One region of the Rummeliibacillus sp. GQ308 genome, then DNA from elsewhere that is predicted to be linked to it. Evidence: riboswitches for the same ligand, from Rfam matches in the RefSeq annotation. Region 1 holds a riboswitch; the other holds the start of a gene.
What was found. Region 1 has a riboswitch for thiamine pyrophosphate ahead of tenA (thiaminase II). Riboswitches for the same ligand answer to the same signal wherever they lie in the genome.
Positions count from the first base shown of each region.

Region 1 (5,342 bases):
CCGGCCGTATTTTTTCCAGCGCCATATCTTCTTGCCCGATATGCACACCATCCGCTTCTATCTTCAAAGCCAATTCGATATGATCATTGACAATAAATGGGACCTCATATTGCTTGCAGAGCCTCTGGCACTCACGCGCAAACATTTCAAGATCTTTGCCAGTTAATGCCCCTTTACCCTTTTCACGCAACTGAAACATTGTGATACCAGCCTGTAATGCTTGTTCGAGCACTTGGAGGGGTGGTTCAATGCAGTTTTGCGTGCCCATAATCAGATAAACTACTAAATTCTCTTTCCTCACTAATTGTCACCTCACAGTTGCCGCTTAATTTTTTATACGCAAAATGGTTTGTAGGACCATGTCCATTCCCTATATTTAATGGATGTTGAATAGCTAAATGGACGAATTTTTTCGCTTCTATTATGGCACTTTTTAAAGAGAAGCCCTGTGCCAAAAAAGCGGTTAACGCTGCTGAGAAGGTGCATCCTGTACCGTGTGTTTGAACAGTGGAAATTCGCTTCGTTTGCATTGAAAAGAACGAACCATCTTGAAAAAATACAGTATCTACTGCATCCTTACCTTCTAAATGACCGCCTTTTATAATGACGCATGAAACACCCATTGCAAGCATTGCGTTTGCAGCCTTTTCTAAGTCTTTTGGTCTTTTTATTTCGATTCCGCTTATTACCTCTGCTTCTGGTATGTTTGGCGTAAGAATAGTTGCACGCGGCAATAGGAATTTTTTCAGCGCAGTCACTGCCTCATGTTGTAGCAAAGATGCTCCACCTTTCGCAATCATCACTGGGTCTACTAACAATTGTGTCTCTTTATCTCGCAAACTATGTGCTACAGCTTCAATAATCTCGGCAGAAAACAACATGCCCGTTTTCACCGCTTTTATCGGCATATCCCTCATCACTAATTCGATTTGCTGCTGAACAAATTCTGGTTGGGCTGGGTATATACCTTCAACACCTAGCGTATTTTGTGCAGTCAATGCCGTAATAGCTGATGTGCCAAAAACGCCAAGCTCCTGGAAAGTCTTTAGATCTGCTTGAATACCTGCTCCTCCACCGCTGTCAGAACCGGCAATAGTCATGGCAATATTCATTATGCTCGCCCCCCTGAAACCTGTTGCAATTGATTAAGTACTTCTTGTTGAACAGCACCTAACCATTCCTTCTGGCATGCCATCTCGGCAACCTTTTTATAGTCTTTCAAAACGTCGGTTAAGATAGAAAGGTTATTTCTTTCTACTGCTAAGGCTGCTGTACAAATAGCGCTAAGCAAACACCCCGTACCCGTAATCTTCGTCATGAGCTCATGACCGCCTGCTATATAATCAATACTTTCGCCGTTTGTTGCAATGTCCACCTCGCCGGTGACAATAACAAAACAGTTGTACTGTTTCGCTATAGCTTTTGCTGTCTGCTCGGTATCCATCTCTCCTACGCCGCTGTCTACTCCCTTTGAGTCCCAATTGACACCTGCGATTGCTGCAAGTTCTCCAGTATTGCAGCGAATAAGATCAAATTTAATTTCTCTCAATAGATTCTTCACCGTCTCGCGACGAAAGGCAGTGGCGCCTACGCCTACCGGATCTAGAACGACAGGAATTCCCACTTCATTCGCTTTGCGTCCAGCTACAATCATTGCTTCTTTTGTTCGGCCATTAATGGTACCAATATTAACAAGTAAACCACTTGCAACAGAAACCATATCTCCTACCTCTGCGATTTCATCTGCCATAACTGGCGATGCCCCAATCGCGAGCAGTCCGTTTGCTGTAAAATTTGCTACTACATAATTTGTTATACAGTGGATTAAAGGATTTTTCTGATTTATTTTAAGCAAGCTCATAAGGTGAAAGCTCCTTCCAATTTTCTAAAGACCAGGCCATATCCCAAAACTTGCATTCGTAATAGGCACTCATTTGGAAAAATGCTTTCATCTTTTGATGGTCAGCTGGGTGTTCTTTCGCATACTTATTGAGCATCTGCTTTTGGATGTCCAGTTGATCTTTAAACTCTTTACCGCTATACAATTCAATCCAATCTCTGTATAACTTCTGTGTCGGTTTTTCATCTTTATACGCTTCACCAATACTTTGGTATAACCAAGGACATGGCAGCAACGCGGCAAATGCAACTGGCAGGCTTTCGTTTAGAACGGCGTTATACATATGGTTAATATAATTATTGTTGGCTGGCGCAGGAATAAGCTCCGCTTGTTCTTGTTCTCCAATATGAAGTTCTTTGAAAACAATCCGGTGGAGCTCAAGTTCTGCTTCATTTATACTTCTAGCTGATTCAAGATAATAGGCCATTTCCTGGTTCGTCTCTGATTTGGATGCTGCTATTGCCAATATTTTTGAGTAATGCTTTAAATAAATGGCATCCTGCATCATATAAAATTTAAAGTTCTCCATTGGCAGTGTGCCATGTACTAACCCTTTCACGAATGGGTGTACCATGCTATCATCCCAATATGCATCTGCTTCTTCTCTAACAACTTCATCAAATCTCACTGTTCGTCCTCCTTTAAAGTGGACGTAGACGCAAAAAATCCCTATGAGTAGACATAGAGATTTCATACCTTCATCTGCTCCCTACGTCAGTATTAACTGTCAGGTTCTAAGGGTCAGGTTTTAACCTTCTCAACACTTTCGTGTCCCCCCGCACTAAAATATTTGGTTGGGTACAAAAAAACTCTCCCATAAACGGAGAGCTGCTGTACAAAACGATCATATGTACTTTGCTCCCTACGCCAGTATTAACTGTCAGGTTCTAAGGGTCAGGCTTAAACCTTCTCAACACTTTCGTGTCCCCCTGCAAATATTTAAGTTATATTCATCGTACCATTCAACTGGATGCCATTCAAGGATAAAACAAGCATAGCTTTTTACAACATATTAGAATTCTTTCTTAAACACATAACTTACCTTGTCGTACCCCATCTTTTCTTCATAAAAACGGTGTGCCTTCGTACGTTGCAATCCAGAAGATAAGGCCACACACTCATACTTATATTCTTTCGCCCATGCTTCTACAAATTCAAGCAACTCTTCTCCATAACCGAACGAGCGCTTAGATGTATCTGTCACTAAATCACATACCCATATATATCTTCCATAATAAAGTGTAATCATTGGCTGGAATCCGACCACCGCAACTATTTCATCAGAGTCAACGAGTGCATAGAGCTTATACTGTTCCTTTTCCATCGCTTCCATCACTAATTCTACATATGTGTTTATATCTAAATGTGTTCTGAGTTGGCTCATGACCGGAAAGGCATCCATAATTTCATCTTTTGAGTTTAAATTTTTTATCATTTTCATAAAAACACCTCCTAGATTATCGATACTCATTCATAAAGATCCCGACTTCCCTTTTCGAAACGTTCCGGAAAGCGTAAAATGATATCCCCGTTTGAAAAGCTTTCTCCATTATTAGTAAATTCAATCGGCTCTTTTACACCAGGCTTGACATTCGGTCTCCATCCAAAATTAAACGAATCTCCTTCCTCCTCATTTGAGAAGAGCCAATCCGTTTGAACAGGTCTAGCATAATCTTTAATCGTAGCCCAATCTTCTGGAATAGAAAAAACCCCATATGTCTTATGATTCAATAGCACTTTCTCTGTCATTTGAACTGGTGGAATATAAAGACTTTGCCTATCGTAGGTGATATAATCCCGTTGCCTCAGTAGATAAAATGTAAATGAATCCACCTTGTTTTTATGAAAAATATTCCACACATATACATACTTTGGACGTTTTCCATCTTCTATCTTCCATATCATCGGTTCTTCTCGATTATCCACTTCAGCGACTCGCCATTTATTCTTCTTCCAAATCCAATAGCTAAGTCCATAGTCTTTATTCAAAGAAATAAAAGGAACCACTTTATGGCGTTCATCAACGTGGATTATATCTTGTATTGTTTTTACGCTAGCCCCTGGAAAGGTCTCATTTATATCCTTTTTCAGCGCTTCCTCTGTTGGAAAAGGAGTTGGTTTTGAATAAGAATAATAATAGAATAGACCTATAATACCAATAATCACTACTAAAAGAGCAAACATTCCTTTTCTTTTCTTCATATTATTGCTCCTCCTTTAGCACGGGATCATTTAAACGGTAATAAAGCTGTTGCTGAGGTGTAGTTATTAAAATGCCTTTTCCGTCTTTTTCTATGTACAGTGTTGGTGATGGAAGTCCACTTCCCCATTTCGGCTTTACTCCTACAAGCTGATAAGGAAAATGTTCTTCTTTTTTGTTAGCTTCTGAGGCACTTATCTCATATAGGCTTGAAAACCACTTATCGCTATAGATTTCCCGCTGTTTCATATGTGTGAATTTCCCTGCTAGCTTCTTTCTATCTAACACTATCTTCTTTTTTGCTGAAGGATGAATAGTGATTAATTTTGCATTTTCTAAATTCGCTAGGTATGTTGCTGGTTTTTTGTCTGGAAAAATCCATTGTTGAAAGGGTATTGCTACAAGTGAAGCTACTATAAAAATGAAATTGAAGCTAAACCCCAGCCAAGCAAAAGAGCGATATGATTTCCATCGATTTCTGCCTTTTAATATAAAGTATAAAATCCATACCCCTAAAGGTAAAATGGATATTTTTAGCGCTGTGCTCCAGATGTTCAAGTTAATAGAAAAAGAAAAAAGACCTACGAATAACACGAGTACAGCCTTCCAAATTTTAATGCCGCCTCCATGTTTTTTATAGTTACGGTAGAATAGGTAACCACAGATACACCATGCTAAAAGTAGAGTTATGACAGGTATAATAGCAATGGATGAATAATCAATTGTAACCACACTTTCTCCCCCTTCTGCTTCTCATTTTCGGATGATGTCCCTACTTCCTATATACATCATTATGTCATAAGGAATCCAACCAATATAGCATAATTTTACCTTTTTGGTAAATGCATTTAACAAACCAATAAGCTTTTATTATATGATAGACAGTATATTAAGAGAGCTAAAGAGGTGACCCATGTCAAAATTTAAGCGATTCATGCGTTTAGAGTGGCAGAATTTTAAAGAAGAATTTAAAGAGGACATTCATTATGAATGGGAAACAAACTATAAGGGACATATAATTAAAGTCGTTATGGATATTCATGCAAAACAATTATTTGTAGATCAAACATTAGTGAAACAAGTTCAATATCCAAGCTTTGTTTCCCACTTCTATACATTCAAGAAACTAAAAGAAAAAGTTGAAATAGATGGTGAAACTTATATCATTGACGCGGACATAGGAGGCTTTACTTCCTATGTTTGTACTATAAAAGTCGATGGCACAACTATTTTTAAAGAAAA
Region 1 is NZ_JCAXDQ010000005.1:120,627-125,968, forward strand. It holds gene thiE (thiamine phosphate synthase) at 1-301, opposite strand, end outside; gene thiD (bifunctional hydroxymethylpyrimidine kinase/phosphomethylpyrimidine kinase) at 246-1,112, opposite strand; gene thiM (hydroxyethylthiazole kinase) at 1,112-1,861, opposite strand; gene tenA (thiaminase II) at 1,848-2,528, opposite strand; TPP riboswitch at 2,590-2,688, opposite strand; TPP riboswitch at 2,743-2,841, opposite strand; gene AC6CHJ_RS15140 (GNAT family N-acetyltransferase) at 2,913-3,341, opposite strand; gene AC6CHJ_RS15145 (hypothetical protein) at 3,368-4,102, opposite strand; gene AC6CHJ_RS15150 (hypothetical protein) at 4,104-4,832, opposite strand; gene AC6CHJ_RS15155 (hypothetical protein) at 5,014-5,342, shown strand, end outside.

Region 2 (5,342 bases), on a different contig from region 1:
TTAGCATGATAGCGGTCAAGTATATCAAGCAAATGGCCGGATTCAAGAGTAGGGCCGTCATCAAAAGTCAGATAAACGGTTTTCCTCCTGTGTTCTTTTTTTAGATGATTGATTGCTTTTTTATGTACAACTTCCTCATGTGCGGTTTCCTTTTTCCTTTCTTTTTGCGTTATTTTCCGGTTTTTATCCGAATTCTTCTTTCCGGCTTGTCCGGTTACATTTGAAGAGGCAGTCGGCGATTTCTGGCTTTTCTTTTCTTGTGGGGTTGCGGCCTGCTTTTTTTTAACCGCAGGATTATCATTATCTGCTGAGGATCCAATAGGGCCAATCAAATAAACGCCCAGCAGGATTGCTGCGAGTATAACTCCTAAGCCTATGCTGACTTTCCCTTTCGCTCTCTTTTTTCCTTGTCGTTTCATCTTTCGAGCAACCTCTCTTTCTTAGTGTGTTTTGTATGATGGATTGAACCTGATTTTTGCGCTATTATGCATTTACCTTTATTAATATGACTTACCAGCACTATGAAAAGTTTTGAGGAAAACAAAATGTTTGTATTTGGTGGTTTCTTTTAAAAAAGAGTTTAAGAAAAAATGGATTAAAGATAAAATAGAAAAGCTAGGTTATACTCTAGAAATAGAATGTGTTAAATTCATAAACAATGTAAATAGGATGTACAGGATATAGATGAAAGGATTTGTATGAATATGAAAGAAAACTTTTGGCGTGACTTGCCACGACCATTCTTTGTGCTGGCTCCCATGGAGGATGTGACTGATGTTGTATTTCGCCATGTCGTGAGCAAAGCAGGACGTCCGGATGTATTTTTCACCGAGTTTACAAACACGGATAGTTATTGCCACCCAGAAGGAAAGAACAGTGTGCGTGGACGTTTGACTTTTACGGAAGACGAACAGCCAATGGTGGCACATATCTGGGGAGACAAGCCCGAGTATTTCCGTGAAATGAGTATCGGAATGGCGGAGATGGGGTACAAAGGCATCGATATTAATATGGGCTGCCCTGTTCCAAACGTAGCGTCTAGAGGAAAGGGTAGCGGTCTTATTCTTCGACCAGATGCAGCTGCAGAAATCATCCAAGCAGCAAAAGCAGGAGGACTGCCTGTTAGTGTTAAAACAAGGCTAGGCTACTCAGATCTAAATGAGTGGGAGGACTGGCTAGCGCATATATTGAAGCAGGATATTGCCAACCTTTCGATTCATTTGCGAACAAGAAAAGAAATGAGTAAAGTAGATGCCCATTGGGAGATGATTCCGGCAATCAAGGAATTACGTGACCGTATTGCACCTGACACAATGCTTACCATCAATGGAGACATTCCTGACCGACAAAAAGGTCTTGAGCTTGCTGAACAATATGGAATAGACGGCATCATGATTGGTCGCGGTATCTTTAAAAATCCGTTTGCGTTTGAAAAAGAACCAAGAGAGCATAGCAGCCAGGAGCTTCTAGATCTTTTAAGATATCAGCTAGATTTGCACGATCAATATCAAGAACTAGTGCCACGTTCCATTTCGGGACTTCATCGTTTCTTCAAGATCTATGTCAAAGGATTTCCTGGTGCTGGCGAATTGCGAAATCAATTGATGCACACGAAATCTACGGATGAAGTGCGTGCGCTGATTGATGGTTTTGAAGTAAAGAATGTTGATTAGAAAGCAATAGCCAAACCTAAAAAAGGAAAAAGATTATCTCAGCCCGTGATTGAGATAATCTTTTTTAGTTATAACGGGTGTCTTGTGAGACTACAATATAATAAAATTTTTAACTAGAAAAGAGAAGGACTATGGAGAAGCTCGGATTATATAAGGAAGTTTACATATCGTAAGTAATAGAGTGGCGGTAGCATTCCTATATTTACAACCGTTCGGTGGTGAGATACAACTGTTCCTGGAAGATTTACCACCGCATCCACCCGATTTACAACCGCTCTTCACAAGTTTACTTCCGAAAGTTAGCAATTTAAGTCCTATCTGTCCTAAATGAAGTAAAATATGGTCGCCCGCAAAAAGGTTATAAAAAGAGATAAAGATTTTCAAATTGAAAATTACGTTGTGCTGTGATTAGGTGCCCAACAGCAATCAATCCTAAGGAAAGGGATGTTACTAAATTTCACCATATCTGTCCTTGACAATCCATTCAATAATGTTAAGATAATATCGAATGTTACTAAAACTTCATATGATTTACCACTAGGGGTGCCATTAGAATGGCTGAGATCAAAGTGTGACTTTGAGACTCTTGGAACCTGATTTGGTTTATACCAACGTAGGGAAGTGGCACGGCAGAAATTTTATTTTTTGATACATATAATTTCTAATACCCACTTTCTTTGCGTAAAGGAAAGTGGGGTTTTTTTATTCCATTTTCCTAACACTATTTTTGGAGGGATTATGATGAAATTTTCAGAGCAGTTACGACTAGAGGCAGATTCTATTTGGGAAGCAAGTTTTCAGCATCCTTTTGTGACAGGGATAGCTGATGGAAGCTTGCCATTAGAAAGCTTCCGCTATTACGTGTTGCAGGATTCTTATTATCTTTCTCATTTTGCCAGAGTGCAGGCATTGGCGGGAGCAAAGGCACCTGATTTGCACACAACGGCTCGCATGGCTATTCATGTACAGGGTACAGCTGAAGCAGAACTGAGTCTGCATGCTAATTTTTCAAAGCAATTAGGAATTACTGATGCTGAAATTGCTGAGTTTAAGCCTGCTCCCACTGCCTATGCGTACACATCTCATCTATATCGAGCGGCATTTACTGGTCATATTGGTGATATTATTGCAGCGCTTCTTCCATGCTATTGGCTTTATGATGAAATCGGTCAGCGTTTAAAGGGAAATACGCCAAATCAACCAATCTATCAAGAGTGGATTGCTGCATACGGTGGCGATTGGTTCCATGAAAAAGTGGTGGAGCAAATCGAGCGAATCGATGAGATTGCTGAGAGGGTTACAGAATCAGATCGCTTGCAAATGCTCGAGCATTTTATGATCAGCAGCCAATACGAATATTCATTTTGGGAGATGGCTTATCAGCATGAAGATTGGCCAATCGTGAATAAGGATTCGATGGTGAGAGGCTAATGAATCGAGAGCTGCATATTGTTTCGACAGGCAGACAGCCTATTCCTGAAATGATTCGGATCGCCAAAGATATTCATCCATTCATTGATGCTTTCCATATCCGTGAAAAGCAGAGAACTGCCAGAGAACTAATGGAAATCGTAAATCAACTGAAGGCAGAAGGTGTGCCTTTGGATAAAATCATCATCAACGATCGACTGGACGTCGGAGCGGTCACAAAGGTGAAGGGCGTTCAACTAGCTAATCATAGTTTGGATATCGCGGTTGTGAAGGATGTTTTTCCAGCATTACGGCTAGGATGTTCGGTTCACACAGTAGAAGAAGCGATATATGCGAGTGAATGTGGCGCAGATTATGTGATATATGGCCATATCTTCCCTTCACAATCCAAGCCGGACAAAGAACCACGAGGCCTAGAAAAATTAAAGGAATTAACTATGAACGTAAAAGTTCCAGTGATTGCGATTGGCGGAATTCAATTTGAGAATGTAGAACGAGTGTTGGAAGCAGGAGCAAGCGGGATTGCAGTCTTGTCAGGAGTGATGTTGGCAAACAATCCAGTACAGGCAGCGAAAAAGTATTCTGCAAAATTGAGGTTAACGGAAAGTCCTTTATCAAAATAAATTGATTAGCACACGTAAAAGGAAGTGAGCGGATGAGACTCCAAATAAATGGTGAATCTCTAGAAGTTCCCGAGCAAATAAGAGTTGTGTCAGATGTGATTCATCACTTTGGATTAGAATCTAAGGTTTTCATTATGGAATTAAATCATAACATTTTAGACAAAAGTCGCTATTTCGACACAGCTGTATCAGATGGCGACAAAATAGAGATTGTACACTTTGTTGGAGGTGGATGAAATGTTGAAAATTGGGCCATATGAATTTCAATCAAGACTTTTATTAGGAACAGGAAAGTACCCAAACTTTGATATTCAGAAAGAAGCCGTGGAAGTATCAGGAACGGATATCCTTACGTTTGCCGTTAGAAGAATGAATATTTTTGAGGCGAGCCAGCCGAATTTCCTGGAGAAAATAGATTTAGCGAAGTATAAACTATTACCCAATACAGCAGGGGCCACTACGGCTGCAGAAGCGGTTCGCATCGCCAAGCTGGCAAAGGCATCTGGCTTATGTGACATGATTAAAGTCGAAGTCATCGGTTGCCAAAAAACCCTGTTGCCTGACCCGTTCGAAACATATAAGGCATCTGAAGAATTATTGAAAGAAGGATTTATTGTCCTTCCTTATATCTCAGATGATGTATTGCTAGCTAAAAGATTGCAAGAATTAGGCGTCCATGCAATCATGCCTGGCGCTTCTCCAATAGGTTCTGGTCAAGGCATTATCAACCCGCTTAATTTAAGTTTTATTATTGAGCAAGCAACTGTCCCTGTTATTGTAGATGCAGGTATTGGTGCGCCATCTGATGCGGCTATTGCTATGGAAGCAGGAGCGGATGGAGTCCTCTTAAATACTGCTGTTTCGGGTGCTGGTGATCCCGTGAAAATGGCGGAAGCAATGAAGCTTGCCATCGAAGCAGGGCGCTTAGGCTATGAAGCAGGTAGAATAGCGAAAAAAAACTATGCAACGGCTAGCAGTCCAACCGAAGGAATGAGCATCGGGTGAGTGAGCGTTATTCAAGGCAAGAATTATTTGTGCCTATCGGTAAAGAAGGCCAAGAGAAAATTAGGCAAAAGCATGTACTTGTAATTGGTGCAGGGGCACTCGGAACGGGAAGTGCAGAAAGTCTCGTACGTATGGGGGTTGGTAAGCTGACTATAGTTGATCGAGATTACGTAGAGTGGAGTAATCTTCAAAGGCAACAATTATACGATGAGGAAGATGCCAAGCAACGCGTACCTAAAGCTATTGCAGCGCATAAACGATTATCACAGTTAAATAGTGAAGTAGAAATCCATGGTCTTGTTCAAGATGTTTCAGCGACTGAAGCAGAGCAACTTATAAGGGATGTGGATCTCATAATGGATGCCACAGATAATTTTGACACACGCATGATTCTAAATGATGTAGCACAAAAATATAACATTCCATGGATTTATGGTGCTTGTGCCGGAAGCTATGGATTAAGCTATTCCATTATCCCGGGGAAAACGCCTTGTTTAAATTGTTTGCTGGAGACAGTGCCAATTGGTGGATTAACGTGTGATACGGCAGGCATAATCAGTCCCGCTGTCCAAATGGTAGTGGCTTATCAAATCACTGAAGCGCTAAAGAT
Region 2 is NZ_JCAXDQ010000003.1:164,791-170,132, reverse strand. It holds gene AC6CHJ_RS13170 (polysaccharide deacetylase family protein) at 1-419, opposite strand, end outside; gene AC6CHJ_RS13165 (tRNA dihydrouridine synthase) at 705-1,673, shown strand; TPP riboswitch at 2,203-2,310, shown strand; gene tenA (thiaminase II) at 2,415-3,104, shown strand; gene tenI (thiazole tautomerase TenI) at 3,104-3,727, shown strand; gene thiS (sulfur carrier protein ThiS) at 3,760-3,963, shown strand; gene AC6CHJ_RS13145 (thiazole synthase) at 3,965-4,732, shown strand; gene AC6CHJ_RS13140 (thiazole biosynthesis adenylyltransferase ThiF) at 4,729-5,342, shown strand, end outside.
Region 2: linked by a shared signal. The riboswitch ahead of tenA (thiaminase II) and the one ahead of tenA (thiaminase II) in region 1 are both predicted to bind thiamine pyrophosphate.